Regions from separate parts of the Bradyrhizobium sp. IAR9 genome, predicted to be linked through region 2. Evidence: predicted binding sites of a transcription regulator. Region 2 holds the regulator's gene; each other region holds the start of a gene.
What was found. The regulator PhoB, encoded in region 2, activates phosphate uptake and scavenging genes when phosphate is short. The targets are predictions, from matches to a motif close to TGTCATNNANCTGTCAT.
Positions count from the first base shown of each region.

Region 1: a site for PhoB is predicted at 5,106-5,122, ahead of phnC (phosphonate ABC transporter ATP-binding protein). Genes of this name have one in related genera too.
Region 3: a site for PhoB is predicted at 5,366-5,382, ahead of GGD67_RS02975 (acetoacetate decarboxylase). Genes of this name have one in related genera too.
Region 4: a site for PhoB is predicted at 4,996-5,012, ahead of GGD67_RS29405 (YbhN family protein). Genes of this name have one in related genera too.

Region 1 is NZ_JACBZW010000015.1:99,431-107,342, forward strand. Features, by position in the region: gene GGD67_RS31550 (dihydrodipicolinate synthase family protein) at 1-21, shown strand, start outside; gene GGD67_RS31555 (selenium-binding family protein) at 385-1,785, shown strand; gene GGD67_RS31560 (hypothetical protein) at 1,869-2,477, shown strand; gene GGD67_RS31565 (DUF1045 domain-containing protein) at 2,481-3,179, opposite strand; gene GGD67_RS31570 (alpha-D-ribose 1-methylphosphonate 5-triphosphate diphosphatase) at 3,198-4,391, opposite strand; gene GGD67_RS31575 (chloramphenicol acetyltransferase) at 4,388-5,059, opposite strand; gene phnC (phosphonate ABC transporter ATP-binding protein) at 5,233-6,042, shown strand; gene phnD (phosphonate ABC transporter substrate-binding protein) at 6,106-7,041, shown strand; gene phnE (phosphonate ABC transporter, permease protein PhnE) at 7,113-7,912, shown strand, end outside.
Region 2 is NZ_JACBZW010000023.1:47,405-55,316, forward strand. Features, by position in the region: gene pstS (phosphate ABC transporter substrate-binding protein PstS) at 1-657, shown strand, start outside; gene pstC (phosphate ABC transporter permease subunit PstC) at 849-1,838, shown strand; gene pstA (phosphate ABC transporter permease PstA) at 1,843-2,694, shown strand; gene pstB (phosphate ABC transporter ATP-binding protein PstB) at 2,691-3,509, shown strand; gene phoU (phosphate signaling complex protein PhoU) at 3,521-4,237, shown strand; gene phoB (phosphate regulon transcriptional regulator PhoB) at 4,261-4,968, shown strand; gene GGD67_RS37720 (GcrA family cell cycle regulator) at 5,201-5,713, opposite strand; gene GGD67_RS37725 (aspartate aminotransferase family protein) at 6,170-7,378, shown strand; gene argF (ornithine carbamoyltransferase) at 7,378-7,912, shown strand, end outside.
Region 3 is NZ_JACBZW010000001.1:605,845-613,756, reverse strand. Features, by position in the region: gene GGD67_RS03000 (aminotransferase class V-fold PLP-dependent enzyme) at 1-778, opposite strand, end outside; gene GGD67_RS02995 (IclR family transcriptional regulator) at 1,013-1,807, shown strand; gene GGD67_RS02990 (DUF3303 domain-containing protein) at 2,103-2,378, opposite strand; gene GGD67_RS02985 (DUF4440 domain-containing protein) at 2,533-2,958, opposite strand; gene GGD67_RS02980 (patatin-like phospholipase family protein) at 4,150-5,325, opposite strand; gene GGD67_RS02975 (acetoacetate decarboxylase) at 5,524-6,303, shown strand; gene GGD67_RS02970 (transporter) at 6,413-7,429, shown strand; gene GGD67_RS02965 (carbohydrate porin) at 7,484-7,912, shown strand, end outside.
Region 4 is NZ_JACBZW010000013.1:184,952-192,863, forward strand. Features, by position in the region: gene GGD67_RS29395 (MFS transporter) at 1-1,296, opposite strand, end outside; gene GGD67_RS29400 (hypothetical protein) at 1,703-3,655, opposite strand; gene GGD67_RS29405 (YbhN family protein) at 3,742-4,824, opposite strand; gene GGD67_RS29410 (ferritin-like domain-containing protein) at 5,252-5,758, shown strand; gene GGD67_RS29415 (MFS transporter) at 6,048-7,457, shown strand; gene GGD67_RS29420 (EAL domain-containing protein) at 7,570-7,912, shown strand, end outside.

The DNA.
Region 1 (7,912 bases), on a different contig from region 2:
GCGCTGCGGTGGGGGAAGTAACGGGCCAAACGCGTCGCTGTCGTAGGGCGCGGAGCGCCGTGCCCACCATCTTTACCGACGGCGACAGGTGGTGGGCACGCTCCGCTTTGCCCACCCTACGAAGTGAATATTTCAGCTGTCGTCCCGGGCTTTGCCGAAACGACCCCGAAGGGGAGTTGCGCGCTCGCCTCATCTCATCGGCCCCTTTCGCCTGAAGGCGTCGAATTTGCGCGATTCGAGCCGTTTCCCGCGGCCCGGCGATGAAGTAATATACGTCGCCAACCAGGCCCCGCGGAGCATCTCGAGCCATCGTGTAACACCTCTTCATAATGCCGTTATCCCGAGCCAGGTTGGCGCGAACCGACAGATCAGGGAGGCAGTGCCATGACGATGAGGCCGGACCCCACCTTTCACGCATCGCCCAGGCTTGCGATGGAAGCACCTGCGGAGAACTTTGCCTACACGTTGCTGCTCAGTCCGGATTTCTCGAAGCCGGATGCTCTCGCCGTCATCGACGTCAAGCCGGGATCGCCGACCTACAGCCAGATCGTCCACACCGTGACGATGCCCAACAAGGGCGACGAATTTCATCACTTCGGCTGGAATGCCTGCTCCTCCGCCCTGTCGCCGCTCGCCGGACACGCCTTCATCGAGCGGCGCTATCTCATCATCCCCGGAATCCGTTCGTCGCGGATCTACATCATCGATACCAAGCCAGATCCGACCAAAGCCAAGATCCACAAGATCATCGAGCCCGAGGAAATCTTCAAGAAGACCGGCTACTCGCGTCCGCACACCATCCATTGCGGACCGGACGGCATTTACGTGAGCACGCTGGGTGGCGGCGGCAAGGACGGCACCAACGGGCCTCCAGGCGTCTTCATCATGGATTGCGAGACGTTCGAGGTCCTCGGACGATGGGAGATCGACCGTGGCCCGCAGACGCTGCATTATGACTTCTGGTGGAATCTGCCGCGCGATTACATGGTGACGAGCGAATGGGCGCTGCCGCCGCAGTTCGAGAACGGGATCGTCCCGGAGGATCTGCTGGCGAATAAATATGGCCATCGTCTCCACTTCTGGGATCTCCGCGCCCGGCGCAATGTGCAGACCATCGACCTTGGCGCCAATCATCAGATGGCGCTGGAGGTGCGGCCTGCGCACGATCCGGTTCGCGAATACGGTTTCGTGGGCGTCGTGGTCGACACCACCAATCTCGAAGCATCGATCTGGACCTGGTGGCGCGAAGGCGGGAAATTCCATGCCGAGAAGACGGCAACGATCCCGCCCGAACCCGCACCAAAGGAGAAGCTCCCGCCGCTGCTGCAGGGATTTGGCGCCGTGCCACCGCTGGTCACCGACATCGACCTGTCGATGGATGACCGGTTTCTCTACGTCTCGTGCTGGGGCACCGGTGAAATGCGCCAGTACGACGTCAGCGATCCCAGAAAGCCGAAGCTTGCGGGCTCGGTCCACATCGGCGGCATCGCACGCCGTACAGCGCATCCGAATGGCAAGGCCTTTGCGGCCGGCCCGCAAATGGTCGAGATCAGCCGCGACGGCAGGCGCGTGTACTGGACCAATTCGCTCTATTCCACCTGGGACGACCAGTTCTATCCCGATGGGGTTCCGGGCGTGGAGGTCATGGCCAATGTCGGTCGCAACGGCGGCCTCGAGCTCGACAAGGACTATTTCGTGAGCTTCCCGGACGGCTATCGTGCGCACCAGATCAGGCTGGAGGGCGGCGATTGTTCGACGGACTCCTTTTGCTACCCGTCGGTCTAGATTGGGGGCACGCGAGCCCGGCGCTTGGCTGGCTGTGGCTCGCGCTTGTTGCGAGCGGCCTCTATCACGGAGTCAATCCGGGAATGGGATGGCCGCTCGCCGTTTCGGCCGGGCTCATGGACAAGAGCCCATCCGCACTCTTCCGGGCGTTGTGGGCTCTGTCGGCCGGGCATCTCCTGGCAACATTTCTCGTGCTGCTGCCATTCGCGTTCCTGCTCGTGCTGGTCGAGTGGCAGCGTTCGATCCAGATTGGCGCGAGCCTTCTCGTCGTCGGCTTCGGCGTCTATCGGCTGATCGCGCGCCGTCATCCGCGCGCGCTGGCACGAATTCCGCCGACGCAATTGGCGCTCTGGTCATTTGCCGTCGCCATTGCTCACGGCGCCGCCTTGATGCTCGTGCCGATCTATCTCGGACTCTGCCAAGCCTTCGAATTCGATGCCGGCCATGAGGCGGCCGGCGCGTTGATGAAGACAAGTCTTTTCAAGACAAGTCTCGGGATGGCGCTGCTGGTGTCCCTGGTGCACGTTGCCGCCATGGTCGGCGCCGGCGGATGTCTGGCGTGGCTGGTCTACCGCCATCTTGGATTGAAGTTCGTCTCGCGAAGCTGGTTCAATCTGGATGCGGTCTGGGCGGCCAGCCTCGTTCTGGTTGGCGCGGTGGCGCTCGGCTTGAATCTTGCGAGCTGGCGCTGAGGTCTATTGTGCCAGCGGCCACTCGTCGATGATGTGGAATCTTGCCGACGCATCATCCTGCCGAAACAGCGCGATGCGGTCGATCGCCAGCTTCTCGATCCCCAGCGCCGCAAACCGCGTCCGCAGCATCTCCAGGATCGGCCCGCGGCGCTCGGCATCCAGCCGCCCGGTCAGCGTCATGTGGAAGCGGAATTCTTGCATCACGTAAGGGTAGCCCCAGCGGTCGAGATAGTCGCGCTGCCGTTCGCTCAGCTTCTCGGGTTTGCGTCGCGCGCGGTCGTCCGCCGACAGCGTGGCGCGGAAGGAATCGAAATCGCGGGCGCAATCGGCGGCGAGTTGCTGGAGCGCCTCGACCGGCTCGGCCGGAATGACGGCGATGAAGCCGCTGATGGAATCGACCACCGGCCGGATCACGGGAAGCGGCCGCGGCCTGCCGGCGAATGCGGCGCAGGCGGCCATCAGCTCCGCTTCGGTCCTGCCTGATACGAGCGCCATCGGCGCCTTCAGCGTGGCGTGAAAGCCGTATTTGCGGGGATCGGCGCTGACGTCACGCCAGTCCGGCGCGACGCGCAATGCGTCGGCGGGAAAGGCCAGTTCGTTGCCAGTGTAGGCATCGTAGCCGAGCAGTTCGGCGCCGAAGCGGGAGAGGGCGCTATCACTGCCGGCGGCAAAATAGATCGCGTAGCGGGGGAAACCTGTCATCGCCTCAGCATAACCAATTTACGCCGCGACGACAGTCTCGCGCTGCGTCGCCATAGCAGTTAGCACCCGCGTCGCATCGGTGAGATGGACGAGCTTTCCGCCCGCGATCACCGCAATCAGCCGTGGCCGCAGCGGCACGGTGTCGTCGACCAGCAGAATATCGGCGCGGCGTCCTTCCGCGAGCACGCCGCGATCGGCAAGGCCAGTGGCACGCGCAGGCCCGGCGGACACCAGATTCCAGGCGTCGGTCAGCGGCAGCACGCCGTCGGCGGCGAGGCGGAACGCGGCGAGCAGCTGCGCGGGATAATAATAGTCAGACGCCAGCACCGAGCAGAGCCCCTTGGCGATCATGTCGGAGGCCTTCGTCCAGCCGGTGTGGCTGCCGCCGCGCACGACGTTGGGCGCGCCGTAGACGATGGCGTCGCCGTGGCTTGCCGCCGCCCGCGCCGTCTCCTCGTTGATCGGAAACTCCGCGATGTCAGCGCCGAGATCGCGAAACTCCTGGCGCATCGCCGGCGTCGCATCATCGTGCGAGAGCATCCGCACCTCGGCCGCGCGCGCCGCGGCGGCCAGACGCGCAACCGAAGCCGGCACCTCGTCGGCGCGCGAGACCACGCGTTCGACCAGCCGGTCGAATTCCTCAGCTGACAGCCCGGTGCGCTCCACCATGCGGTTGCGCTTGCGCGGCTTGGCCATGTCGGCGACGGTGCCGTCCATGTGGTCGTTGAAAGCGAACAGGTCGACCCGGCCTTCGTTGAGCCACTCGCTGATCTCGGCCTCGGCATCGAGATTGTAGGTCTCGTGCCGCAGATGGAAGCGTGTGTCGGCGGCGAATTGCGGACGCTGCCGCTCGATGGCCTCCATCAGACCGCGCGCGTTGTCGGCGCTGCGCAGGCCCGGCTCCCACGAACAGGTCGTGGCGTGAAAGACGGTGGTGATGCCGTTGCTGATCGCCTGACGGTCGCTATCGGCGAGCGCGACATCGATCGGGAAGTCGACCCCGGCGCGCGGCATCATCTGCCGCTCGAAGGCATCGCCGTGCAGGTCGACGATGCCGGGTAGCACCAGCAGGTTGCGCGCATCGATGATCAGCCGCGACCGGCCCCGTGAGGCATCGACCTGCGCGATGTCCTTTCCCGACACCGCCAATGACGTTTCGACAAGCTCGGCGCCGATCAGGGCCCGGCCGCCTTCAAGGAAAATGTCTGTCACGCGACCGCGTTTCGTTTGCTGGTAAGGGATCTGGTCTGGGGAGTCGCTCGTGCTTCGTATGTCGCGAGAAAATCTTCAATCCCGAGCTTGCGGAAATCGGGCAGCGCTTCGCGCAATTTGTCGTGATCCCAGTCCCACCAGGCGAGCTTCGCGAGCCGTCCGGCGATCTCCTCGGAGAATCGCCGCCGCACGATGCGGGCGGGATTGCCGGCGACGATGGTGTAGGCCGGCACGTCCTTGGTGACGATGGCGCCGGCCGCGATCACCGCGCCGGTGCCGATGTTGCGGCCCGGCAGCACGATCGCGCCGTGGCCGATCCAGACGTCGTGGCCGATATGGACGTGGTGCTGCCGCCGCCAGTCGAAGAACTCGGCATCGTCGCTCTCGCCTTCGAAGTAGGCGCTGGAGCGATAGGTGAAATGCGCCTGGGTCGCGCGGTGCATCGGGTGATTGCCGGGATTGACGCGCGTCATCGCCGCGATCGAGCAGAATTTTCCGATGGTGGTGTAGGTGATCTGGGAATCGTTCACGACATAAGAGTAATCGCCCATCGCGACGTCGTGCAGGATGGTGCGCGCGCCGACCTCGGTATAGGCGCCGAGCCTGGTCTCGTGCAGCTTGGCCGAGGGGTCGACGGTCGGCTGGACCGAGAGAATCTTGGCGGCCATGTTGCATCCGAAGCGCGAGGGCGGGCGTTCCTCTTCGAGCGGCTTGATGACGATGTCATGACACGGCGATGACAGGGGATGAGCTGTGTAGGATCGCCGCACCGCAACGCCCGTGTCACACAAGTGTCAAGCGCGGGCGTTAGCGGTTGGCTCCAGCTAATCTGGAGTCCCGCATGCTGGTGGTGGAAGGTCTGACGTGTCGCTTCGGCGCGAAAGCCGCGGTGGACGACGCTTCGTTTCAAATCTCCCCCGGCGGCTTCGTCGGTGTGATCGGACGGTCCGGCGCCGGCAAGTCGACGCTGCTGCGAACCATCAATCGTCTCGCGACGCCGACGCAGGGCCGCATCCTGTTTGACGGCATCGACGTCACCGCGCTGCGCGGCAAGGAGCTACGGCAGTGGCGGGCGCGGTCGGCCATGATCTTCCAGCAGTTCAACCTGGTCGGCCGGCTCGATGTCCTCACCAACGTTCTGATGGGGCGCTTGGCGACGATGCCGGCCTGGCGCTCGCTGTCGCAAGTGTGGCCCGAGCAGGACAAGGCGCTGGCCATGTCGGCGCTCGAACAGTTCGACATCGCATCGCTCGCCGCCCAGCGTGCCGACCAGCTCTCCGGCGGCCAGCAGCAGCGCGTCGCGATCGCGCGTGCGCTGGTGCAGCAGCCCGACATCATCCTTGCCGACGAGCCGATCGCATCGCTCGATCCGCGCAACACCAAGATCGTGATGGATGCGCTGCTGCGCATCAACAAGCATTTCGGCATCACCGTGCTCTGCAATTTGCATTCGCTGGATCTCGCCCGCAGCTATTGCGATCGCCTGATCGGCATGGCGGCGGGCCGTGTGGTGTTCGACGGCGCGCCGTCCGCGCTGACCGAGCACGTTGCGCGTGAGCTCTATGATCTCGAAGCCGCCGACGTCATGGGTGGCACGCCTGTCCCGGCGCCCGAGGGCGTGCCGGCGCTCGGAACCGCAGCGGCCGCCTGAGCCGCGCCACCTGTTTTGTTGCCAGTTTTGCGTCCACCGACCCCAACGGATGAAGAGGGTATCATGATCACTCGCAGATTAATTCTTGCCGGCGCCGCCGCGCTCGCGTTCACCGCCTCCGCCTCCGCCGACGATTGGAAGGCGAAATATCCTGAACTGACCTTTGCGGTCGTCCCGGCCGAGAACGCCTCCGGCGTCACCGAGCGCTGGGCGCCGTTCGTGAACTATCTCTCCAAGGAACTGGGCGTGAAGGTCACGCTGCGCATCGCCAACGACTACGCCGCCGTCATCGAGGGCCAGCGCGCCGGCAACATCCACATCGCCAGCTACGGCTCGGCCTCGTTCGCCCGCGCCCGTCTGACCGGCGTCAAGTCCGACGCCTTCGCCAACGACATCAATGCCGACGGCTCGACCGGCTATTACTCGGTGTTCTTCGTCAAGGCGAGCAGCGCCTACAAGAAGGTCGACGATCTCAAGGGCAAGAATCTCGGCCTCGTCGATCCGAACTCGACCTCCGGCAACAATGTGCCGCGCTTCGAGCTGGACAAGATGGGCATCCCCGATGCCGACGGCTATTTCGGCAAGGTCGTCTTCACCGGCAGCCACGAGAACGCAATGCTGGCGCTGTCGCAGGGCACGGTCGACGTTGCCGCCAACCAGTGGACCAGCGACGACGATTCCACGCTGGCGCAGATGCTGACCAAGGGCATGCTGAAGAATGCCGACGGCTCGGCGATGAAGAAGGACGACTTCCGCATCATCCACAAGTCGGCGCCGATCATCAACGGCCCCTATGCCTACAATTCCGACCTGCCGGAAGATGCCAAGGCCGCCATCGCGAAGGCGTTCTTCGACGCGCCGGCCAAGGACAAGGCCGCGTTCGACCGCCTCTCCGACGGTCAGAAGAAGGGCTTTCATCCCGCCACCACCAAGGACTGGGATGGCACGATCGAGCTGATCAAGTTCGTCGATGCGCTGCGTAAGAAGAAGGCGTCCTGATCTCAGGGCGATGCAACTGGAGCCGGGTCCCTGGACCCGGCTCTTTCTTTGACGGAACTCATCTCAGGCCGATGACAACAGCGGTTTCGATCCTCCCCGAACAGCAGCTTGCCGTGCTCAACGCCGCTTATCGCCAGGCGGTCGGGCGCAGGCGGCTCCGCCTGCTGTTGGGGATCGCGGTCTTCGCCGCCGCGCTGGTTCTCGCGGGAATCGGCGCGGAAGTGAATCTGCGCACGCTGTTCACCTATTTCGGCAATTTCATCAGCTATTTCGATCGCATCCTCACGCTCGACAACGGCCAGCGCGTCTGGACCGATGTCGGCGAATGGCTCTGGGGCTGGCGCAAATGGCTGAAAATGCTCGGCGAGACGCTGCTGATCTCCTATGTCGGCACGCTGATCGGCGCGACCTTGGCATTTTGCCTGAACTTCTTCGCGGCTGAAAACACCTCGCCCGCCCCCTGGCTGCGCTTCGTCGTCCGGCGCCTGCTCGAGTTCGCCCGCACCGTTCCGGGCATCGTCTTCGCGCTGATCTTCGTGATCGCCTTCGGGCTCGGACCGATGGCGGGTGTGCTCGCGATCGCGATCCACTCCACCGGCGCGCTCGGAAAGCTGTTCTCGGAAATCGTCGAGAACGCCGACATGAAGCCGGTCGAAGGCATCCGCTCGACCGGCGCGAGCTGGCTGTCCTGCATGCGGTTCGCCGTCGTGCCGCAGGTGACCGCGGGTTATGCGAGCTACGCGCTGCTGCGCTTCGAGATCAACGTCCGTGAAGCCTCCGTGATGGGCTTCGTCGGTGCCGGCGGCATCGGCCAGGAACTCGTCGTCGCGATCCGCAAATTCTACTATTCGGACGTCAGCGCGATCCTGCT
Region 2 (7,912 bases):
ACGCTCGCCAGCATCTATCTCGGCAAGATCACCAAGTGGGACGACGCCGCGATCAAGAAGCTCAATCCGAACGTGAAGCTGCCCTCGGACGCCATCACCGTGGTCCGCCGCTCGGACGGTTCGGGCACCACCTTCAACTTCACCAACTACCTCTCCAAGGCCAGCGCGGACTGGAAGAGCAAGGTCGGTGAGGGCACCGCGGTCGAGTGGCCGGTCGGCGTCGGCGCCAAGGGCAATGAAGGCGTGTCGGGCAACATCAGCCAGACCAAGAACTCGATCGGCTATGTCGAGTACGCCTATGCCAAGCAGAACAAGCTGACCTACACCGGTCTCGTCAACAAGGCCGGCAAGCCGGTGCAGCCGACCGTCGAAGCCTTCCAGGCGGCCGCCTCCAACGCCGACTGGGCCAAGGCGCCCGGCTACTACGTCATCCTGACCGACCAGCCCGGCGAGAAGTCCTGGCCGATCACCGCGGCGACCTTCATCCTCATGCACAAGGACGCCACCGACAAGGCGGCCTCGCAGGAAGCCATCAAGTTCTTCCGCTGGGCCTTCAAGAGCGGCGGCAAGGCGGCTGAAGAGCTCGACTACATCCCGATGCCCGAAGGCGTCGTGACCCTGATCGAGAAGACCTGGGCTGCCGAGATCAAGAGCTAAGTAGGGCTCTCGCGTCCCGGACGCGGCGCGGCCCTGGCGATACGAAGCATCGTCCAGCGTGCCGCTCCGCGAGGGCCGGGACCCGCAAGACTTCCGCTCCGGATCGGTCATGCCGTGTCCGGAGCGCGAGACCGACAAAAAGACTGACAACAAGCGTATATTATCGGGCACAGGGGATCGGCGTGGCAGAAATGGCCGTTCAGAGCGATGTAATCGACGACGCCGGACCGTATGACCGCGCCAAGGCCTTGAGCGCGTTCAAGCTCGGCGACGTCACCTTCTACTGGATCACGCGGTTGTCCGCGATCTCGGTGCTCCTCATTCTCGGTGGCATCATCGTCTCGCTGATCGTCGGCGCGTTCCCGGCGATGAAGGAATACGGCTTCTCCTTCCTGTGGACGCAGCGCTGGGCGCCGTCGGCCGATCCGCCCGTGCTCGGCGCGCTCGGGCCGATGTACGGCACGCTCGTCACCTCCTTCATCGCGATGCTGATCGCCATTCCCGTCGGTCTCGGCATTGCGATCTTCCTCACCGAGCTCTGCCCGCAATGGCTGCGCCGCCCGATCGGCATGGCGATCGAGCTGCTCGCCGGCATTCCCTCGATCATCTACGGCATGTGGGGCTTCTTCGTGCTGGGCCCGTTCCTGGCCAACACCTTCCAGCCCTTCATGATCAGGATCTTTGACGGCGTGCCCGTGCTGGGCGCGATCTTCGCAGGTCCGCCGTCCTATCTCAGCACGTTCAACGCCGCGCTGATCCTCGCCATCATGGTGCTGCCCTTCATCACCTCGATCTCGGTCGACGTGTTCAAGACGGTGCCGCCGGTGCTGAAGGAGGCCGCCTACGGCGTCGGCTGCACCACCTGGGAAGTCGTCCGCAGCGTGGTGATCCCCTACACCCGCGTCGGCATCATCGGGGGCGTCATGCTGGCGCTGGGCCGCGCGCTCGGCGAGACCATGGCGGTGACCTTCATCATCGGCAATTCGTTCCGCATCTCCTCATCGATCTTCGCGCCGGGCACCACGATCTCGGCGGCGATCGCATCCGAGTTCGCCGAGAGCGACGGCCTGCACCAGTCCGGCCTGATCCTGCTCGGCCTCTTGCTGTTCGTGCTGACGTTCTTCGTGCTGGCCGCAGCGCGGCTGATGCTGATGCGGCTGGACAAGAAGGCGGGGAAGTAACGTCATGGCGCTCAATCCGATCTATTCGCGTCGTCGCCGCAAGGACATCGTCATCCGCGGGCTCTGCTTCGCCGCGGCCGCCTTCGGCGTCACCTGGCTCGCGCTGATCCTGGTCACGCTGCTCTTCAACGGCCTGGCCGGCCTCAATCTTCAGATCTTCGTCGCGGATACGCCGCCGCCCGGTTCGACCGAAGGCGGCCTGCGCAACGCGATCGTCGGTTCGATCATCATGACGTTGATCGGCGTCGGCATCGGCGCGCCGCTCGGCCTGTTCGCCGGCACCTACCTTGCCGAATACGGCCGCAACGACAAGCTGACCTCGGTGATCCGCTTCATCAACGACATCCTGCTCTCGGCGCCTTCGATCATCATCGGCCTGTTCATCTATGGCGCGGTGGTGGTGCCGATGCGTGGCTTCTCCGCGATCGCGGGCGCGCTCGCGCTCGCCGTCATCGTGATCCCGGTCGTGCTGCGCACCACCGAGGACATGCTGCTGCTGGTGCCGAATCCCCTGCGCGAGGCGGCCTCGGCGCTCGGCCTGCCGCGCTCGCTGGTGATCAAGCGTATCGCCTATCGTGCGGCCCGGTCGGGCCTCATCACCGGCGTGCTGCTCGCCACCGCCCGCGTCGCCGGCGAGACCGCGCCGCTGCTCTTCACCGCGCTGTCGAACCAGTTCTTCAGCCTCGGCCTGAACAAGACGATGGCCAACCTGCCGGTTACCATCAACAACTTCGTCCAGAGCCCCTACGCCTATTGGAAGCAGCTCGCCTGGAGCGGCGCGCTGCTGATCACGCTCACCGTGCTTGCCCTGAACATTGGCGCGCGCATCCTCGGCGCCGAGAGGACTGCAAAATGACCGACCTGTCCGTATCCATGAGTTCCAACGCTCATCTGGCCTCGCAGCCGCTGCCGGAAGCCCCGGCCAAGGTGACGGTGCGCAATCTCAATTTCTATTACGGCGAGCACCACGCGCTGAAGAACATCAACCTGACGCTGGGCGCCAACCGCGTCACGGCGTTCATCGGCCCGTCGGGCTGCGGCAAGTCGACCCTGCTGCGCATCTTCAACCGGATGTACGACCTCTATCCGGGCCAGCGCGCCACCGGCCAGCTCATGCTGGACCAGACCAACGTCCTCGACCCCAGGCTCGACCTCAATCTGCTGCGCGCCCGGGTCGGCATGGTGTTCCAGAAGCCGACGCCATTCCCGATGACGATCTACGAGAACATCGCCTTCGGCATCCGCCTCTATGAGAAGATCTCGAAGTCCGAGATGGACGACCGCGTCGAGAAGGCGCTGCGCGGCGGCGCGCTGTGGAACGAGGTCAAGGACAAGCTCAACGCCTCCGGCCTGTCGCTCTCCGGCGGCCAGCAGCAGCGCCTGTGCATCGCCCGCACCGTCGCGGTGCGCCCTGAAGTGATTTTGTTCGACGAGCCCTGCTCGGCGCTCGATCCGATCTCGACCGCCAAGGTCGAGGAGCTGATCCAGGAACTGTCCGAGAACTACACGATCGCGATCGTCACCCACAACATGCAGCAGGCGGCGCGCGTCTCCGACAAGACCGCCTTCATGTATCTCGGCGAGCTGATCGAGTTCGACGACACCAGCAAGATCTTCACGTCGCCGAGCGACCGGCGCACGCAGGATTACATCACCGGCCGGTTCGGCTGAGGAGACGCGACATGGGTACTGAACATACCGCAAAGGCTTTCGACACCGACCTCCAGGAGCTCACCCGCCTGGTCGCCGAGATGGGCGGCATCGCCGAGCGCATGATCGTCGATTCCGTCGACGCGCTGATCCGCCGCGACGTCGCGCTCGGCCAGCGCGTCGTCACCATCGACGCCGAGCTCGACGCGCTGCAGAAGCGCATCGAGGAACGCGCGGTGCTCACCATCGCCCGCCGGCAGCCGATGGCGGTGGATCTGCGCGAGATCGTCGGCGCCATGCGCGTTGCGACCGACCTCGAGCGCATCGGCGATCTCGCCAAGAACATGGGCAAGCGCGTCGCCGCGCTGGAGACCGACTTCCATCCGCTGAAGCTGTTCCGCGGCCTGGAGCACATGACCGACCTCGTGCAGCAGCAGGTCAAGTCGGTGCTGGACGCCTATGCCGCGCATGACCTGCCGGCGGCGATGGCGGTGTGGAAGGGCGACGAGGAGGTCGACGCGATCTGCACCTCGCTGTTCCGCGAGCTCCTCACCTACATGATGGAGGATCCGCGCAACATCTCGTTCTGCATCCATCTGATGTTCTGCGCCAAGAACATCGAGCGGATCGGCGACCACGCCACCAACATCGCCGAGACCGTGTTCTACATGATCGAGGGCCAGGCGATCACCGACAAGCGGCCGAAGGGCGACATGACCACCTTCGCCACGACGGTCCCGAATACCTGAAGACTTGAAGGAGCGACGACCCGATGGGCGCACGCATTATGGTGGTTGAGGACGAGGAAGCTCTCACCGAGCTGCTTCGCTACAACCTCGAAGGCGACGGCTATGACGTCGAGACGGTCATGCGCGGCGACGACGCCGACACCCGCCTCAAGGAGCACATCCCGGACCTGATCGTGCTCGACTGGATGCTGCCGGGCCTGTCGGGCATCGAGCTGTGCCGCCGCCTGCGCACCCGGCCCGACACCAAGCAGCTGCCGATCATCATGCTCACCGCGCGCGGCGAGGAGAGCGAGCGGGTGCGGGGGCTTGCGACCGGCGCCGACGACTACATCGTCAAGCCGTTCTCGGTGCCGGAGCTTTTGGCGCGCGTGAAGGGCCTGCTGCGGCGCGCCAGTCCTGAGCGGCTCGCGACGGTGCTGGCCTATGGCGACATCGAGCTCGACCGCGACAAGCGCCGCGTGGCGCGCTCGGGCCGGCCGATCGATCTCGGCCCGACCGAATATCGCCTGCTGGAGTTCTTCCTGGAGCATCCCGGCCGCGTGTTCTCGCGCGAGCAGCTGCTCGACAGCGTCTGGGGTCGCGACATCTACATCGATGAGCGCACCGTCGACGTCCATATCGGCCGCTTGCGCAAGCTGCTCAATCTCGGCCGCGAGCAGGATCCGATCCGCACCGTCCGCGGCGCCGGCTACGCGCTCGACGACCGCTTCGCGAAGGCGGAGCAGACGTAAGGTTTGCTGGCGTTGGCTTTGGCGGGCTGCCGCCGCATTCTCCGGTGTCGTCCCTGCGAAAGCAGGGACCCATAACCACAGGCGGTGGTTTGGCGAAGACCCGGAGTGACCATCTCGCGCGACAACTGCGCCTTGTGGTTATGGATCCCCGCGTTCGCGGGGATGACACCGAGTTGGTTGAGCCGTCATCGTGTGACGGCTGCCGTCTTGGCGATCAGAGAATTCCGCGAACTCAGCGCGGACCCGGCTTCGCCGGCGCGCGCCGGCGATCCGCCGCCGGCTGATACGCCACGCGCGAGTGCTGGGCGCAGTAGGGCAGGCCGGACAGTGCCTTGCCGCCGCAGAAGAAGAAATCCGGGCTCGAGGGATCGCCGACCGGCCAGTGGCAGGTCGCCTCGTTCAGCTCGAGCAGCGACAGCCGCTGGCCCATCGGCACCACGTTGTCGTAGGTGACGGGTTCAGCCTCCACCTCGACCTCGAAGGCCTGCGCCAGCGCGGTGTTGCCGCGCGCGATGGGGCGGGTCACCCGCATCATGTGCTGCGCGGGACGCGCCTTGCGCGGCCGGGGCGCTGCCGATGAAGGGCTCTTGGCGCGGCCGGACAGACCCAGCCTGTGCACTTTGCCGATCACGGCATTGCGGGTCACATTGCCGAGCTCAGCTGCGATCTGGCTGGCCGAAAGTCCGGCCTCCCAGAGCTTTTTCAGCTGCTCGACGCGATCGTCGGACCAGGTCAAAACCGTCATTGCACCCTTTCCCTCGCTACGCGCCAGCCATCCTGGGGCCTCGCAGCGATTGCCTAAGCCTTCAAAAACCCGTGCCGTCAGAATCCCTTAAGGCTCGCCGGGCGCGTGACTGACGCCCGAACGTTTACGCCGGTACAAGAGGACTCTTGGGATCAGAACCGCTGCACGAGATGTCGTATCTGACAATCCAAACGCTACAATATGGCGTGACTCCCGCGCAAGAGTCCGCCGACTCGCTTCCACATGTTCCGTGGTGAAAACCCGCAAAATCGGCACCGCAAGACTACGGATTCAGCGTTTCCTGAGGCTTTCCGGGCGGCATTGACACCCGTCTTGCCAAGCATAAGATAGTCCCGCGTGCCGCCCTTAAAAGGCGGCACGTTTCGTTTTCCGGGCCGGTCGATGGTGCGTTGCGCAATGCACGCGTCACACCGTCCGCAACATTCAAGTGACATCATGACTAACAGCGCAGCGCCGCATTTGCTCCCCGTTTTCGCCAGAGCCGACCTCGGCTTCGAGCGCGGCGAAGGCTGCTGGCTGATCGCGACCAATGGCGATCGCTATCTCGATTTCACCTCGGGCGTGGCTGTGAATGCGCTCGGCCATTGCCACCCGCATCTGATCAAGGCGCTGCAGGAGCAGGCGACCAAGCTCTGGCACATGTCGAACCTGTTCCAGAGCCCGGACGGCGAGAAGCTCGCGAGCCGGCTTTGCAACGAAAGCTTTGCCGACTTCGTGTTCTTCTGCAATTCGGGCGCCGAAGCGCTGGAAGGTGTGATCAAGCTGGTCCGCCATCATCACTTCTCCAAGGGGCATCCGGAACGTTATCGCATCATCACCTTCGAAGGCGCCTTCCACGGCCGCACGCTGGCAACGCTCGCCGCGACCGGCTCTGCAAAATATCTCGAAGGCTTCGGTCCGCCCATGGAAGGCTTCGACCAGGTGCCGCATGGCGATATCGAGGCCGTCAAGAAGGCGATCGGCCCGCACACCGCCGGCATCCTGATCGAGCCGATCCAGGGCGAGGGCGGCGTGCGCTCGGCAACGCCGACCTTCCTCAAGGCGTTGCGCCAGCTTTGCGACGAGAAGGGCCTGCTGCTGGCCTTCGACGAGGTGCAGACCGGCATGGGCCGCAGCGGCGATCTGTTCGCCTATCGGCGCACCGGCGTCACGCCTGACGTGATGTCGCTGGCAAAGGCGCTCGGCGGCGGCTTCCCGATCGGCGCTGTGCTGGCGACCGCGGATGCGGCAGCCGGCATGGGGCCCGGCTCGCACGGCTCGACCTTCGGCGGCAATCCGCTGGCGATCTCCGCGGCCAATGCGGTGCTCGACGTCATGCTCCAGCCCGGCTTCTTCGACCACGTGCAGAAGATGTCGCTGCTGCTGAAGCAGAAGCTCGCCTCCGTGATCGACCGTCATGGCGATGTCGTCAGCGAAGTGCGCGGCGAGGGCCTTCTGATCGGCATCAAGGCCGTGGTGCCCTCCGGCGATCTCGTCGCGGCGCTGCGCAATGAAAAACTGCTCACGGTCGGGGCCGGCGACAATGTCGTGCGTTTCCTGCCACCGCTGATCGTGACCGAAGCCGAGATCGAGGACAGCGTCGGGCGGTTAGAGCGCGCCTGCGCCGCGATCTCGTCCAGCCAGACCAAGCGGGCGGCAAGCTGATGAGCAAGTCCCCGAAGCACTTCCTGGATATCAACGAGCTGCCGCTGTCGGAGCTCAAGACCATGCTCGCGGCGTCCTCCGCCATGAAGGCGAAGCAGAAGGCGCAGCAGCCGGTGCGGCCGCTCGAAGGCAAGACGCTGGCGATGATCTTCGAGCGCCCGTCGACCCGGACACGCGTGTCGTTCGACGTCGCGATGCGTCAGCTCGGCGGCGAGCCCATCATGCTCACCGGTGCCGAGATGCAGCTCGGCCGCGGTGAGACCATCGCCGACACCGCGCGCGTGCTGTCGCGCTATGTCGATGCCATCATGATCCGTATTCTCAACCATGACGCGCTGCTGGAGCTTGCGGCCAACGCGACGGTGCCCGTCATCAACGGCCTGACGCGGCGCTCGCACCCCTGCCAGGTGATGGCCGATCTCATGACCTATGAGGAGCATCGCGGCCCGATCGAGGGCAAGACGGTGGCCTGGACCGGCGACGACAATAATGTGCTGGCGTCCTGGGCTCACGCCGCCGAGCGCTTCAAGTTTC
Region 3 (7,912 bases), on a different contig from region 2:
CGGCGGGCGAGGGCGCCATTCTGTCGGCACGCGCGATGAGATCATCAGGGACCTCGGCGAGGCTCGCGGCCGCCAGATAGGCCGGCTCCAGCTCTTTGAGCGTCTTGTCCCAATAGAGAAGCCCGAGTCCTTGCGGAACCAGCAATCCCTTATGGCTGCCGGAGCCGATGAAGCTGGCGCCAATCGCCGCCGCGTTGACCGGCACCACGCCGATTGCCTGCATCACGTCAACCACGAAGTAGAGCTTCTTCCTGGTGCACATCGCGCCGACGCTCTCGATGTCAAAGCGGTGACCGGCGTGGAAGGTCACGTGCGACATCGAGATCGCACGCGTGTTTTCGTCGATGAAAGGCGCAAAGCTGTCGGCATCGACGACGTCAGTCATCGGGATGAAGCGGACCTCGACGCCCTTCCGTTGCAGATGGAGGAATGCGTAGGCGTTGTTCGGATGATCGCCGTGGATCATCAGGACATTGTCGCCGGCCCGGAGCGGCAGTGCGTTTGCCGCGACGTTCATGCTTTCCGACGTGTTTTTCGTGAAGGCGATTTCATCCGCCGTCACGCCGAGAAAGCGAGCGACCTTGGCGCGGGTCTGCTCCACCCGGTCGAGCCAGACGCTCTTCGGTCCGGCCGTCTCGAAGCCCTCGCGAAGGAAGAGCTCGATCGCGGCCTTCACCGGGCGTGCAAGCGGGGTTTGAAACCCGGAGTCCAGATAGACCATCCGCTCGACAGCGGGGAATTCCTTCCTCACGGCGTCCACGTCGTAGTGACGAGACATGCACATCTCCTGTTGGCGCCCCGCCAGCGACTTGGCTCTCGGCCAAGCGGCGGAGCGAGATTCTGGGAACGGCGAGACTGCGTTGCACAATTTCTGGTCAGTCACCGGCCGCGCCGAGAATATGAGCTTTAGGAGTTTCGACAAACTTATTTTTCGATTTTCAATATCTTTCATTCCGAAAAATGATAATATTATGCGAAATCTTGATTTCGCTAGCTAATTTGGCCGGGGGCAATGACGAAGCGCATTCAGAAGGACGGGCCATTGGATCGTGCTTTCGCGATCGTTCGGCACGTCGCCGACCAGCGCAAAGCCGTCTCGGCGGCCGAGATCGCAAAGGCTCTCTCGCTGCCGCTGCCGACGGCGCACAGGTTGATCGGAAATCTCGAGGACCGCGGACTGCTTCAGAAGGCGTTGGGGACCAAGCGTTACGTTGTCGGAAACCAGCTCGTCACACTGTCCGCGTCCGTCATCGGAGCGGCCTTCCGCACCGCGCGACGGCACGCGGTGCTTCGGGCGGTTGCGGGAGAGATCGGCGAACAGTGCGAGATTGGCGTCGTCCGCGACAATGTCGTTGCCTATGTCGACAGCGTTCGCGTTTCGGAGCCGCAAGGCCTTCAGTTCAATCCGGGAGAAGCGGCGCCGCTACACTGCACGTCGACCGGAAAGATCTACATGAGCAGACTGCCTGAGCGGACGAGGGCGAATTTGTGCCGCGCACTCCCTCTGACCAGATACACGGACACGACGATCGTCGATGTCCACGGACTGATGAAGACCCTCGAGGACACGCGGCAGAAGGGCTGGGCCAAGACAAACGAAGAATACGTCAAGGGCGTTGTGGGGTGCGCCGTCCCCATTCTGTCACCCGATCGAGAATTGATCGCTTGCCTGGGCGTCTCGGTGCCGGTGGCGCGCGTGAGCTTCGTCGAACTGGACCGGTTCATCGCGCCGCTTCAAAAGGCAGCCGCCCTGTTGTCGGAGACCATTCTGCAGGTTGAGGACGACGATGGCGCAAGTGCCCAATGATGGCATCAGCGGTCTCGCTGGCGCGCTGGTTCTCCTCATGATCTGGCTGGGCCAGCACGAACGGCCGCGCGCCAATCGACCGCCTCGAGCAACGGGAGATTCGGCCCCTGTCTGAGCGCTAAAGCATGAGCCGGAAAAGTGCGCAGCGGTTTTCCGAAAAGATCATGCTCAAACAACAACCTAAAGCGCGATGACGATTCATCCTAATCGCATCTCGCTTTAGCGGCGACATCACCACGGTCGAGCACGTCACCACCGCCGGTTTCAGCGGCGGCAGCGACGTGAGTATTGATGATCAACGCTTGGGGAGCGACGCCATCACCTCGCCCGCGTCTCCGTCCTCAAGGCAGGGCGTGACGGTCAACGGGAGCAGGTCAGACCATTGCGCGAGCCAACGATACATGGCTTTTGGATCACTCGATTCAGAGATCGCAAATCCCTGTCCGTTCATGCCATGCCAGCGACCCAGCATCTTGACGCCCTCGGGTGGTGCGCCACCGGTCTCGAGAAAGCGGGCGACGGCTGCATTGAAGGTGCCTTGAGGTACGCTCCAGGTGGTTATGAATTTCATGCGATTCTCCCATGACTAGAATTATCGGATGAATGTCGCGGCTGCGCCGCATGCGCACGATAGCGCCTGCATATCGAATGACAACGCCGAATGAACGCGCGTCGGTTTGATCCCTCCTGCTTCCTGCGCAAGCACTGGTTTGGAGGTAAGACGGCTACTTGCCGTCGTTCCAGATGTCGGTGGCGAGCTTCCAGTCGTCTCCGACCTTCTCCCAGACGACGACATACTTTCCGGTCACTTCCTGCGGTGTCGATCCCTTGGTCTTCAGGACGAACGTGCCGATCTCACGGGCCGCGGAAGAACCGAGTGACTTGACATCCACCGTTGTGAGCTTCGGATCGCTCACTTGTTCAGCCATGCTTTTCCACATGACCTCGATGGCTGGTCGGCCCTGCACCATCGCGGATCCGGGCGGGAGCGCGGTCGCATCGGCGCTGTAGAGGGACGCAATCCCGGAAAAATCTCCCTTGTTGAACATCTCTATCCATTTCGCGTTGTTTGCTTCGATCTCGGCCTTCTGAGCCAAAGCCGGCGCGCTCAACGAGATCACGATTGCAATCGCCGATGCAATGTTGCGCATGATCATCTCCAGACTCAATGTACGATACAGATACAGGGGCAGTCGTCTGTCTCGAAGTGGATGCATTGAATGGTCCATCCCAGACCGAGGAAGACGCAACGGCAATTCCGGAGAATTACCGTCAGCACCGTTGACGAAGCTGCGCAGTGGAAATTGACGGGCAACTGACCTGACGAGCACTCCATGTCGCGGCTCGAACGCTTGACCAGGCGCGCTCTTCGTCCCCGACGGGCTCGGCCCGAAGGGGAGCGACTTGCTCGAAACGATCTGCTGTTGCTCCATTCCGGTGATTACGGGCCCGAACGCCCATTACGCTGTTGCATCGAATATTCAGTCACGGTGACACTCGCCCGCCGCCCGTCGGGCAAAACACCCTGTCAATCCCTCGACGCAAAAACATTCCTATTTACCGAATTTCGGATATGTCGTATCGATGGCCCATCCCGCCCGCCACAAGGGGCGTTTCGCGATCGTCACGAGACGCGGGCCGGGAGGCGGTGGCCGCGACGGCGTCGGCGCGCTGGGCTGGCTGCAGGGCGGGAATCCCGTGAGCAGCAGCACGCGCGATACGACACGGCGCTGACGGCGTCCTCGGTCCGGCCTCGATGGTGAGCGCACGCAAGCCATCGGGGACAGGAACGGGGATGTGCGCGGACGGCAAAATCGTGTGGTCCTGACGCCCGGGGTCTGTGCGTCAAGTGTTGCGGTGATGTTGCGGCCCAACCGGGTTCGTACATCAGTCATCCGCAAGGCGACGGGGGCAATAGTGCATCGCTCCCCGGGGAGAGCGCGACATAAGCCGTAAAGCCATTCGCGCAGGGAAGGCCGGTGGCCCGGCTACACCTGTAGTCCACCCCGTGCGCGTCTTGCTTGCACACGGGACCGCGGGTGCCAGCCGGCGCCCGGCCTTCCCTGCGCCCTTTCTGAACAAGAAGGGCAACAAAGAGAGTCAAAACTCGGGCGAAATGAGCCGCGAGAATGCGACGGTGTGTCTTCTGAATGGATCATGTTTTATGGGCAGTCTCGTGCCCCGGACGTAGCGCGGCGTCCCCCTGGCGAGGCAAAGCATCGTCCAGAAGGACGATGCGGCTGCAGAGCCGAGGCCTATGTTGCGACGGACCGCGCAGTGTCTGGGTCCCGGCTCTGCGCAGCAATGCTACGCATTGCAGCGCGTCCGGGACACGAGCGCTCCTACGCGCTCTCCGTCTCCCGGTGCACGTCGTGCACCACGAGGCCCATGCCTTCCTCCGGCATCTTGATCCAGTCGCGGCGCTTCAGGGTGCGCTTGGTGTCCTCGTAGCCGCTGGTCCAGTGCTCTCGCATCGAGGTGCCCGAGAATTCGTGGTCCTTGGCGTCGCCCTCATAGGCCTTCTGCTGGTAGATCAGATGCAGGATCGCGATCTCCGGCATGTGGCACAGGCTCGCCTTCAGCTTGCGCTCCTCGTCGGACAGCTGCTCGTCCGGCAGCTTCGCCAGCGCCTTGTGGAGCAGGACCTTGAGATTGTGGGTGCGGCGATAGACGTCCGTGTTGTGGCGCGTGCGCGAGGAATACATGATGTCCTTGTGGCGGGCCATCACGTCCTGGATCGAGCGCGGCAGCACGCCGCGCGCGCTGAACAGGTCGACCTGGAACACCAGCGAGTTGAGCGCATCCTCCTGGTCGAGCAGATGCTGCAGCGGTGTGTTGGAGACGATGCCGCCGTCCCAGAAATGATCGGTGCCGATCCGCACCATCGGCAGCGCCGGGGGCAGGGCGCCGGAGGCCATGATGTGCTCCGGCTCGATCTCGTCATGGGAATTGTCGAAATAGATGAAATTGCCCGAGAGCACGTTGACTGCGCCGACCGCGAAGCGAACCCTTTTCTCGTTGATGAGATCGAAGTCGACCAGCTCAAGCAAGCTCTCCTTCAGCGGCATCGTGTCGTAATAGCTGGTCGCGGTGCGCGCGCCGACCGGACTGAACCAGGGATTGACCTGGTGCGGGGTGAAGAAGCCGGGCTGGCCCATCGCCGAGGTCATCCAGGCGCTCGTGAGATTGCGCCACTGGCGGAAGACGTCGCCGTCAGGGGTGTAGTGCCAGATCTTGCGGTTGGTGATGCGCTCCCAGAAGATGCGCAGCGCCTCGAGCCGCTTCTCCGGCTTGTTGCCGGCGATGATGGCGGAGTTGATCGCGCCGATCGAGACGCCGCAGACCCAGTCGGGCTCGATGCCCGCCTCGTGCAGCGCCTGATAGACGCCGGCCTGGTAGGCGCCGAGCGCGCCGCCGCCCTGCAGCACCAGCGCGACGCGATCGCAGCGCTCGGGCCGCCAGCCCCGCGAGGGCGCCTGATGTGTCTGATATGTCGGTTGCGACGTGCGGGCGTCCATGGTGATGCCTCCTGCTTGCGCCAGACGATTGCGTCCCGTGGTGACGGCGTGATGACAAGCCGGCACCGATGCAGCGCCGGCAACGCAGACCGACCACGCTGCAACGGCAGGGGTCGTGCGGCTGACGGAAAAGCTTCACATCGCAGTCAATGAGGATCGCTAGCAATTGCCGCCGATCAGGATCACAGGAGACCTGCGATGCGTAGCGAAGACGTGCTGAGACTTCCGTCAATGCCGGCGGCGGGGCCGAGCTATCCGGCCGGGCCGTATCGGTTCGTCAACCGCGAATTCCTTGTCATCACCTACGAGACCGATCCGGAGCTGATCCGCGCCGGCCTGCCCGAGCCGCTGCAGCCGATCGACCAGCCGATCGTGCATTACGAATGGATCAAAATGCCTGACTCCTCCGGCTTCGGCAGCTACACCGAATCCGGCCTCGTCATCCCCGCGCGCCTCAACGGCGAGGACGTCAACTTCGTCTCGCAGATGTATCTGGACGACGATCCGCCGATCGCCGCCGGCCGCGAGATCTGGGGCTTTCCCAAGAAGTACGCACATCCCAAGCTCGAGATCGTCAAGGACACGCTGACGGGCACGCTGGAATATGCCGGCCAGCTCGTCGCCATGGGCACCATGGGCTACAAGCACGAGAGCATGGCCGGCAACGGCGATCTCACCCGCGCCACGCTGTCGAAGACGCAGATCAATCTGAAGATGATCCCGGGCGTCGACGGCCGTCTCGAGGTCTGCCAGCTGGTCGCGATCAACCTCGTCGACATCGTGCCGAAGGGCTCCTGGATGGGGCCGGGCCGGCTGCATCTGGTGCCGCATGTCAACGCGCCGGTCGCGGATTTCCCGGTGCGCCGCTGCCTCGGCGCGCATCACTACATCGCCGATCTGACGCTGCCGTTCGGCCGCGTCGTGCACGACTACATCAGGCAAGCCGAGGCGGCCGCGACCGGGCTGGCGGCGGAATAGGGCGGCATCATCAAACTGTAACACTGGCGTAATTGAGTACCGCCTGGGTCCGGAAGATGCCGTCAGCCATCGTCCGGAATGGGGCAGTTGCTGATGGTTGGGGTTGGCCATGGCTGAGCCGGCAAAGCTTGTCAGCGCCTTATCGAGCACTGATCCCGCCATTCCCGGCCTGGTCTGGGCCTTTCGCCTGCACAGCGACGGCAGTGCCGAGGCGCTGCCGATCGACCAGCCGATCGAGTTCAGCCATGACGGCCGGCTCTGGCTGCATTTCAACCTGACTGACGCGCGGGCACGGCCCTGGATCGGAGCGTCGCAGCTGCCGCCGCTGGCGCGCGAGCTGCTGCTGTCGAGCGACACCTTCCAGCAGCTTCACGTCATCGACCACTGCGTCTACGGCGTGTTCTCCGATCTCGTGCGCGAGATCGACAGCGCGACGGAGGAGACCGCGTTCCTCCGCTTTGCCATGACCGAGCGGCTGCTGGTCTCCGGCCGCCACCAGGCGCTGTGCTCGGCGGACGCCACGCGGCGGGTGCTCGAAGGCGGCTACCGCGTCGACAACGTCGCCCATCTGCTCGAAAAGATCGTCGACGAGGTCGCCGACACGCTGGACCGGATGGCCGACAAGCTCGGCCAGGAGATCGACGATATCGAGGAGCGCATCCTCGCCGATGACGCCAGGCCCGAGATGCGCCGCAACCTCGGCCGGCTCCGCCGCACCTGCGTGCGGCTGCATCGGCAGCTCACGGGATTGCGCACGCTGTTTCACCGTCTCGATCAGAAGAACACCGATCATTTGTCGCCGGCATTGCGGATCCAGGCCGGCAAGCTGGCGCAGCGGCTCGATGGCCTCGATCACGACATCGTCGAGCTCCGCGAGCGCAGCCGCCTGCTGGAGGAGGAGCTGCGGTTCAAGAACGAGGAGGAGAGCAATCGCCATCTCCACACCCTCTCGATCGTGACCTCGCTGTTGCTGCCGCCGACGCTGATCACCGGCATCTTCGGCATGAACACCAAGGGCCTGCCGTTGACCGACGTCGAGAGCGGATTCATCTGGGCAGCGGTGCTGATGGCCTCCTCGGTGGCAGCGGCCTATCTCTTCATGCGGCGCACCGGTATCTTCAAGTAGCGTGTGTCGATCGTGAGTTGGGCGACCCAAATATCCGTAGCGGCCGCGATTGCGATGGCCTGCACGGCGACGAGCGCGCGCGCCGGCGCCAAGGACGAGAGCGCGGCCGCATGGCTGTTTCCCAAATGGTTCAACGCGTGGCATGACGGCCTTGCCGGCAAGGGCCTGAATTTCGGCGCCACCTATATCGCAGACAATATCGCCAATGCCGCCGGCGGCGTGAAGCGCGGCGCCATCCATTTCGGCCGGCTCGATCTGTCGGTCGATGCCGACCTCGGCAAGCTGGTCGGCTGGACCGGCGGCCGCTTTTACGCCAATGCCTTCATCATCTACGGCCAGGGCCTTTCCCGCAACTACGTGATGAACCTCGCCACCATCAGCGAGATCGAGGCGCTGCCGGACCAGCGGCTCTACAATGCCTATTTCGAGCAGAGCTTTTTCAATGACCGCCTGAACATCCGGGCCGGCCAGCAGGCCGCCGAT
Region 4 (7,912 bases), on a different contig from region 2:
GAACGCCGCCACCAGCGCGTTGAGGCCCACGAACACCAGCGCGCCGTTGAACGAGCCGGTCGCGGCGAGGATGTAGCCGATCACGATCGGCGTGGTGATCGAGGAGAGATTGCCGAAGGTGTTGAACAGGCCACCGGAGACGCCGCCGGCTTCCTTTGGCGAGGTGTCGGAGACGACCGCCCAGCCGAGCGCACCGATGCCCTTGCCGAAGAAGGCGAGCGCCATGAAGCCGACCACCAGCGCCTGTCCGTCGACATAGTTGCAGGCGATGATCGACATCGACAGCAGCATGCCGCCGACGATCGGGATCTTGCGCGCCATGGTCAGCGAGCCGGTCCGGCGCAGGATCGCATCGGAAATGATGCCGCCGAGCACGCCGCCGATGAAGCCGCACAGCGCCGGCAGCGTCGCGACGAAGCCGGCTTGCAGGATCGACAGGCCGCGCTCCTTGACCAGGTAGACCGGGAACCAGGTCAGGAAGAAATAGGTCAGCGTGTTGATGCAATACTGGCCGAGATAGACGCCGAGCATCATGCGGTTGGAGAGCAGCTGGCGGATGTGGTCCCAGCCGGAGCCGGCCTCTTGCGCACGCTCGCGCAGCTGATCGTTCTTGGGCGCGTCGAGATCGACCAGCGCGCCGCCTTCCTTGATGTAGTCGAACTCGGCATCGTTGATCGAAGGATGCTCCTTCGGGCCGTAAATGGTCTTGAGCCAGACGAAGCCCATGACGATGCCGAGCGCGCCCATCACGAAGAACACGAAGCGCCAGCCATAGGCATGCGCGATCCAGCCCATCAGCGGCGCGAAGATCACGGTGGCGAAATACTGTCCCGAGTTGAAGAAGGCCGACGCGGTGCCGCGCTCGTTGCCCGGAAACCACGCCGCGACGATGCGGGCGTTGGCGGGGAAGGAGGGCGCTTCCGCGACGCCGACAAGGAGGCGGAGCGCGAACAGCACGACAACAGCCGTGCCGGCGCTGAGGAAGCCAACCCAGCCCTGCATCAGCGTGAACAGCGACCAGACGATGATGCTGAAGGCATAGACGAGGCGCGAGCCATAGCGGTCGAGCAGCCAGCCGCCCGGGACCTGCGCCGCGACATAGGACCAGCCGAATGCCGAGAAGATCCAGCCCATGGCGACGGGATCGAGATGCAGCTCCTTGGACAGCGCGGGGCCTGCGATCGACAGCGTGGCGCGGTCGGCATAATTGACGGTGGTGACCAGGAACAACATGGTCACGATGAACAGCCTGACGCGAGACCTTCTCACGTCCGCTGCGGACACCACTGCGCTCATCAGGCGCCTCCTCAAGTCGAAATGTTTCCTCGATCCGACTCCTAGAGGCGCGCGCGGCAAAGTGTCCAAGCTCAAGGGGGTATCGATCGATACCGTTTTTGGATTGATGAAACGGCAGGTAGCGGGGAACGATGCTGGCGCGGAGTGAATGTGCGAGCGATGGCGACGTGCGAGCACCAAGCACTCCGCTGTCATTCCGCGCGAATGCGGGGAATCCAGTACGCTGCAGCCTCGATTCAAGACTGCCGTCGCGGCGTACTGGATCGCCCGGTCAAGCCGAACGACGACAGCGAGTGCGAGGACGTTGCGCGTAGCCCGCATGAGCGAAGCGATATGCGGGGAGAGTGGCCCCAGATGTCGCTGCGCTCATCCGGGCTACCGCTCGTAAAATGGGTCTTTGCGCGCGCTACTGCTTTGCGCTCGGCAACAGCTGCGGCAGAAATCCGCGCGTGACGCCCGGCGGCACGGCATCGAGCCCGAGCACGGCGCTCGCGGCCGGCAGCGCCGCATCCGCCATCGCCGCATGCCCTTCCGCGCTCGGATGCACCGCGCCGCCATAAACGGCGGAGAGCACGCCCCAGGTGGCGTCGTGAATGTCGGTCGGCTGGCTCGCCGCCGGCAATCCTTGCGGATAGGTCATCGCGGCAAAATAGCTGTCATTGGCGTCACGGATCCAGCGCGCGCGGGGCAAATAGGCGCGGTATTCCGAGGCGCCGCGGCCGCACAGCATCGGCTGGCTCGCCGCGCTCACGATGTCTGGATTGAAGCTCTGGCCGTTCTCGGCAAAGCAGCTGCGGTCGAATTCGGGGTCATTGCCGGAATGGGCGCAGAAGCCGTGATCGGCGAACGCCGCCTGATGCGCATCGACGAAGGTCATGCGGTCGGCTTCGGGATCGCGGCACAGCGCGCCGCGGGTGCAGGTGGCGAGCCCCTTCAGCTGCGGCAAGAACTCGGTGTCGACGAAGGTCGAGACGCGGGCAAGACGCTGCGGATCGGCGTTGAAGGCCGGATGGATGTCGAAGCCGGCCCGGCCGCCGCGGCAGGGCACGCCGCCGTCGGCGAGCGCGGGGTTGGCGTAGGAGACATAGACGACATGCGAGAGGTCGCCGCCGACCAGCGGCTTGAGCGCCTCGCGAAGCTTGACGAAATTCTGCGGCAGTTCGCGCGCCAACGCATCGCGGGAATCGTCGACGCTCGCCATCACGCCGGAGCGGCGGAACAGCGCGCGCTCGGTCGCGGTCTCGACGATCACGTCGGCAACGAGACCGGAGAAATAGACGTCGTTGGCGCCGACAGAGAGCAGCACGAGGTCGAGCGTGCGGTCGGGCTGGCGTTTCTTCGCCGCGGTGAGCGCCTCGCGCAATTCGGCGACTTGCGCGTTCACGCTGGTGTTGCAGACACCGGTCTTGCCGGGCGGGCATTCGCGGGCGCGCTGCGAGCCGAGCAGCCCATCGCCGATGCTGGCACCGGTGCAGGCGAGCGGCAGGTAGGTCACTGCGATGTGGGTGTAGCGCACCGCGAGTGCGAGGGCGGTGCGCGTCTGGTAGCTGTAGAGCGAGCGGTGGCAGGGCGAGTTGAACCAGAGCGCGCTGTAGCGCTGCCAGTTGGCCAGCGTGTCCGGCGCCTCGCAGGCGCGGCCGCCTTTGAAGCCGTGGCGGCTCGGCCGGTAGTACTGCGCGCCGGCGGTGCCCAGATAGGAGCGGAAGCAAAACCCTTCGTCCGACAGCGCCAGCGGCCGGTCCGGATTGCCTTCGCCGGAGGCGATGCTGTCCCCGAGGCCGGCGACGAAGATGTCGCGGACCTGGATCTCGGTCTGGACGCGCTGGGTCGGATCGGAGCCGGAGGAGACGTCGACGGTCGCGACCGTCTGCTTGCCGTAGCGGACGCGCAAATTGATCGGCTCGGCGCAGTCGAAGGTCGATTGTTGTGGCCCGTCGCCGTCGTCGAACGACCAGGCGCAGGTGGCGCCGACCGGCACCGCGCCAACGAGGCGGACGGTGACGGGGTGATCGATCGGGGTGAGGTAGTTTTCCTTGGTGTTGTCGCGGGTGCAGGGCTGGTTGACCCGGCCCTGGAGGTCGATGCAGAGCCGGTTGACCATGTTGCGGGCCCAGCCGCGGCCCTCGCTCTGGAGCTCCAGCGATTGCTCGGCGGCCAGGATGCTGCGGTTGCGGGCGTTCTCGACATGGAGCAGGAAGTCGCGCTCCTCGCGGAACAGCCGGAAGCGGTTACGCACCTCCCAATTGATCTGCAGGGCGCCGGTGTCCTGAGCGCTAGCGCGCTCGGGCGGCATGGCCGTCAGAATCCCGGCAAGCAACAGGGCGCCTGCGGAAAGGGTACGAAGGAATACAGGGATCATGGCCCGCGTCTTCAACGGCAAAGTTGAGGCGGAAATAAGAGAGCATTGCTCCGCCGCCCGCAACCCCGCCGGGTCCAGATCGTGGCCTACCGCTTGTTGGCCTGGCGCAGTATCCGCTCGCGCTCCATCGGCGTCACCTGCTTGGGCAGATTGGCCTGCGCACAGGCCTCCGCCAGCCGCCGCCGCTCCTGCCAGGGCTCGACCACGTTCATCCAGAGCTCGCGCGTGCCCATGATCGAGATGGCAAGGCCGAACGGGATCACGAAATAGAGAAGGCGGAACACCAGCAGCGTCGCCAGAAGTTGCTCGCGGCCGAATTCGGGCAGCGCCAGCAGCATGGCGGCATCGAACACGCCGATCGAGCCGGGGGCATGGCTGGCGAAGCCGAGCAGCGTCGCCAGGATGAACACCACCGCCAGCGACATGAAGTCGATCGGCGGATTGGCCGGCATCAGCAGGTACATCGCTGTGGCGCAGAAGCCGAGATCGACCACCCCGATCAGGATCTGGACCAGCGTCAGCGGCGCCGACGGCAGCACCACCTTCCAGCCCTTCTGGCCGAGCTCGCGCCGCTTCTCGCCCATGCAGAGCCAGACCAGATAGGCACCGATCGAGGCGAGGCCGCCGAGCGCGATCAGCCGATTGATCGAGGAGGGGAGCTGATCCATCGAGGACGCCGCATCCGGATGGATCGCCATGCCGATCGAGAGCACGAAGATGTTACCGAGCCAGAAGGTCAGGCCCGACAGGAAGCAGATCTTGGCGACGTCGATCGCGTTCAGCCCGTAGTCCGAATAGATCCGGAAGCGGATCGCGCCGCCGGTGAAGACCGTGGCGCCAATGTTGTGGCCGATCGAATAGGACGTGAAGCTGGAGAGCGCCGCAATGCGGTACGGCACGTGCTTCTTGCCGATCGTTCGCAGTGCAAAAAAATCGTAGAAGGTCAGCGTACAGAACGCAAAGAACACGCAGATCGCCGCCAGCCCGATGCTCCCGCGGGGAATCTCGGTTAACGCGGTCAGGATGACCCCGGTATCGATGCCCTTGAGGGTTCGCACCAGCGAGGTGATCGCGAAGGCGATGATGAAGACGCTCGCGGCTACTCCGAGCCGTCGCCAGCCGATCCATCTCTTGAAGCCGCGTTGCAGCGCGGGCAGCAGTCCGTGCATTCATCCTCCCGGCGGGGGGCAAGACCGACCAGGCCAGACATTGGCCAGTCGGGTACGATCACGGCCAAAAGCAGGCATCGATCGCGGGGCATGATCCAGCTCATTTAAGGCAAAAACACCGGCTTGTGCAGCCCTTGACAACAATTGGTTCTGCGTCGGGCCGGTCACTTTTGTCATACGCGGTTCACATCTGCGGCGCGTTAAGCATATGAGTCGTGAAACCGGCTCGGCCCGCGCGTTTCCTATGCCGACACCATTTCAGATGCCGCTGCCGTTCGCATTGTTCCAGCGCAAGCCATCCGGGTCTTTTTGGAACGTCGATGCCGCGTGTCCGTTGGGCTCCATCAGCAACCGAACATGGCGGAATAAGCGGCTTTTCGTGCAAGCCGCTGCCTTCGTGTTCCACAAAACCGAAGAGGACGGAACGATGGGACTGTTCACAAAAGACATCAAGACCATGAACGACCTGTTCGTGCACCAGCTCCAGGACATCTATTACGCCGAGCAGCAGCTGACCAAGGCGCTGCCGAAGATGGCCAGTAAGGCCACCGATCCGCAGCTGAAGCAGGGCTTTTTGACGCACCTTGAAGAAACCAAGCAGCACGTCGCGCGGCTCGAAGAAGTGTTCAAGATGCACGGCGTCCCCGTGAAGGCGGTCGATTGTCCGGCGATCGACGGCATCATCGAGGAGGCCGACGAGACCGCCAGCGAGGTCGCCGACAAGGCGGTGCTCGATGCCGCCCTGATCAATGCGGCGCAGGCCGCCGAACATTACGAGATCGTACGCTACGGCAGCTTGATCGCCTGGGCCAAGCAGCTCGGCCGCAATGACTGCGCGACCGTGCTCGCCAAGACGCTTGAGGAGGAGAAGGCGACCGACAAAAAGCTGACCACGCTCGCCGAGAGCAAGGTCAATCTGCGCGCGGCGAGCTGATGAAGGTAAAGCGATGGGCGCGCCGCGCGGCTATCCGTGCGGCGCGCTCGCCACATATGCTCCGTCATCGCCCGCCTAGTGCGCGATTGCGCACAGGGGCAGGCGATCCAGTATTCCAGAGACAATAATGGGATACGGAGAAGCCGCGGCGTACTGGAATCCCCGCATGCGCCGGGCACGACACCGCTTGTAAGGCGAGTGCCCGCAGCATCCATCCTTCGTCCATTATCGAAATATGACTGCGCAATGAGAGCGTATATATCGCATGGGGCTGCAATCGAGGTGCAGCATGCGAGCCACCACCATCAAGCATGAAATCTTTCAGGACAGGACCAGCGCGTCGCGCGCCGGTTCGCCTCTTGCGACCTCGCTCACGCTGGCCGCGATGAGCCTTGGCTACGGCGTGGTGCAGCTCGACGTCACCATCGTCAACACCGCGCTCGATGCGATGGGCAGGACGCTCGGCGGCGGTGTCGCCGAACTGCAATGGGTGGTCAGCGCCTACACCATCGCGTTTGCCGCCTTCATCCTGACGGCAGGCGCGCTGGGCGACCGCATCGGCGCCAAGCGCGTCTTCATGGCGGGGTTCGCCATCTTCACCGCGGCTTCGCTCGCCTGCGCGCTGTCGCCCAATGCCGCCGTGCTGATCGCAGCGCGGCTGGTGCAGGGGCTGGCGGCGGCGATCCTGGTGCCGAATTCCCTCGCGCTGCTCAATCATGCCTATCCGGACGAGCGAGCGCGCGGCCGTGCCGTCGCGGTCTGGGCTGCCGGCGCGAGCCTTGCGCTCACCGCGGGCCCCTTTGTCGGCGGCGCGCTGATCACGCTGGTCGGCTGGCGTGCGATCTTCCTGGTCAATCTGCCGATTGGGCTCGCCGGCCTGTGGCTGAGCTGGCGCTACGCCAGCGAAACCACGCAGGCCCGCTCGCGCGAGATCGATCTGCCCGGCCAGCTTGCAGCGATCGGCGCATTGGGGGCGCTGGCGGGCGCGATCATCGAAGGCGGTGCGCTCGGGTGGGATCATCCGGCGGTGATTGCAGCCTTTGTCGGTGGCGCAGGTCTCGCCGCGCTCTTCATCTGGCGCGAGAGCCGCGCGGCGCAGCCGATGCTGCCGCTGTCGCTGTTCGGCCAGAGGCTGTTCGCGCTGACCTCGCTCGTCGGCCTGCTCGTCAATATCGCGATCTACGGCCTCATCTTCGTGCTCAGCCTGTACTTCCAGCGGATCAATGGGCTGTCGGCGTGGTGGACCGGGCTCGCCTTCGTGCCGATGATGGCGGCGGTGCTGCCGGTCAATCTGCTGGCGCCGCACCTCGCCGAGCGCATCGGCCCGTGCCCGACCATCGTGGTCGGTGCCAGCGTGTCGGCGCTCGGCTGTCTCGGTTTGCTGTGGATCGCGGCTGATACGAGCTATTGGATGATCTGCGCGCAGATGATCGCGATCAGCGGCGGACTTGGGCTGCTGGTTCCGCCGCTGACCTCGACCTTGCTGGGCAGTGTCGACAAGGCGCGCTCCGGCATCGCGGCCGGCGTCCTGAACGCGACGCGGCAGACCGGCAGCGTCCTCGGCGTCGCGCTGTTCGGTTCGCTGGTGGCCGCCGAGGGGGCGTTCATGGCGGGGCTGCATCTGTCGCTGGTCGTGTCCGCATCCGTCCTGCTGCTCGCTGCCATCGCGATCGGCCTGGGTGCGCCGGCGCGAGGATGAACAATCCGAGCGAATGGGCACATCTTCCGTTCACCATTGCCGCAACAGGCGCGTAGCCAGTTACCACCTGTCCACCTCTGTTGGTTCAACTGCGGGTCCATAGGGGCCCGCGATGTATCAAGTTCTCTACTGTCTCACCGAAGAGCACGATTGGCGGCTCGTCGCGCTAGGCGGCGCGGTGTGTCTGCTCGCCAGCGCGGCGGCGATCAGCCTGTTCCACCGGGCGCGCGCGACCAACGGTGTCGGACGCCTGGCCTGGCTCGGTCTCGACGCAGCCGTCAGCGGCTGCGGCATCTGGGCGACGCATTTCATCGCGATGCTCGCCTACGGGCCGGGCGGCGCCGGCGCCTACAACATCCCGGTGACGATCCTGTCGTTGATCTTTGCGATCTCCGTGACCTTCGTGGGGCTGAGCATCGCCGTATCGTCCTCGCGGGCGGTGTGGATCGTCCTCG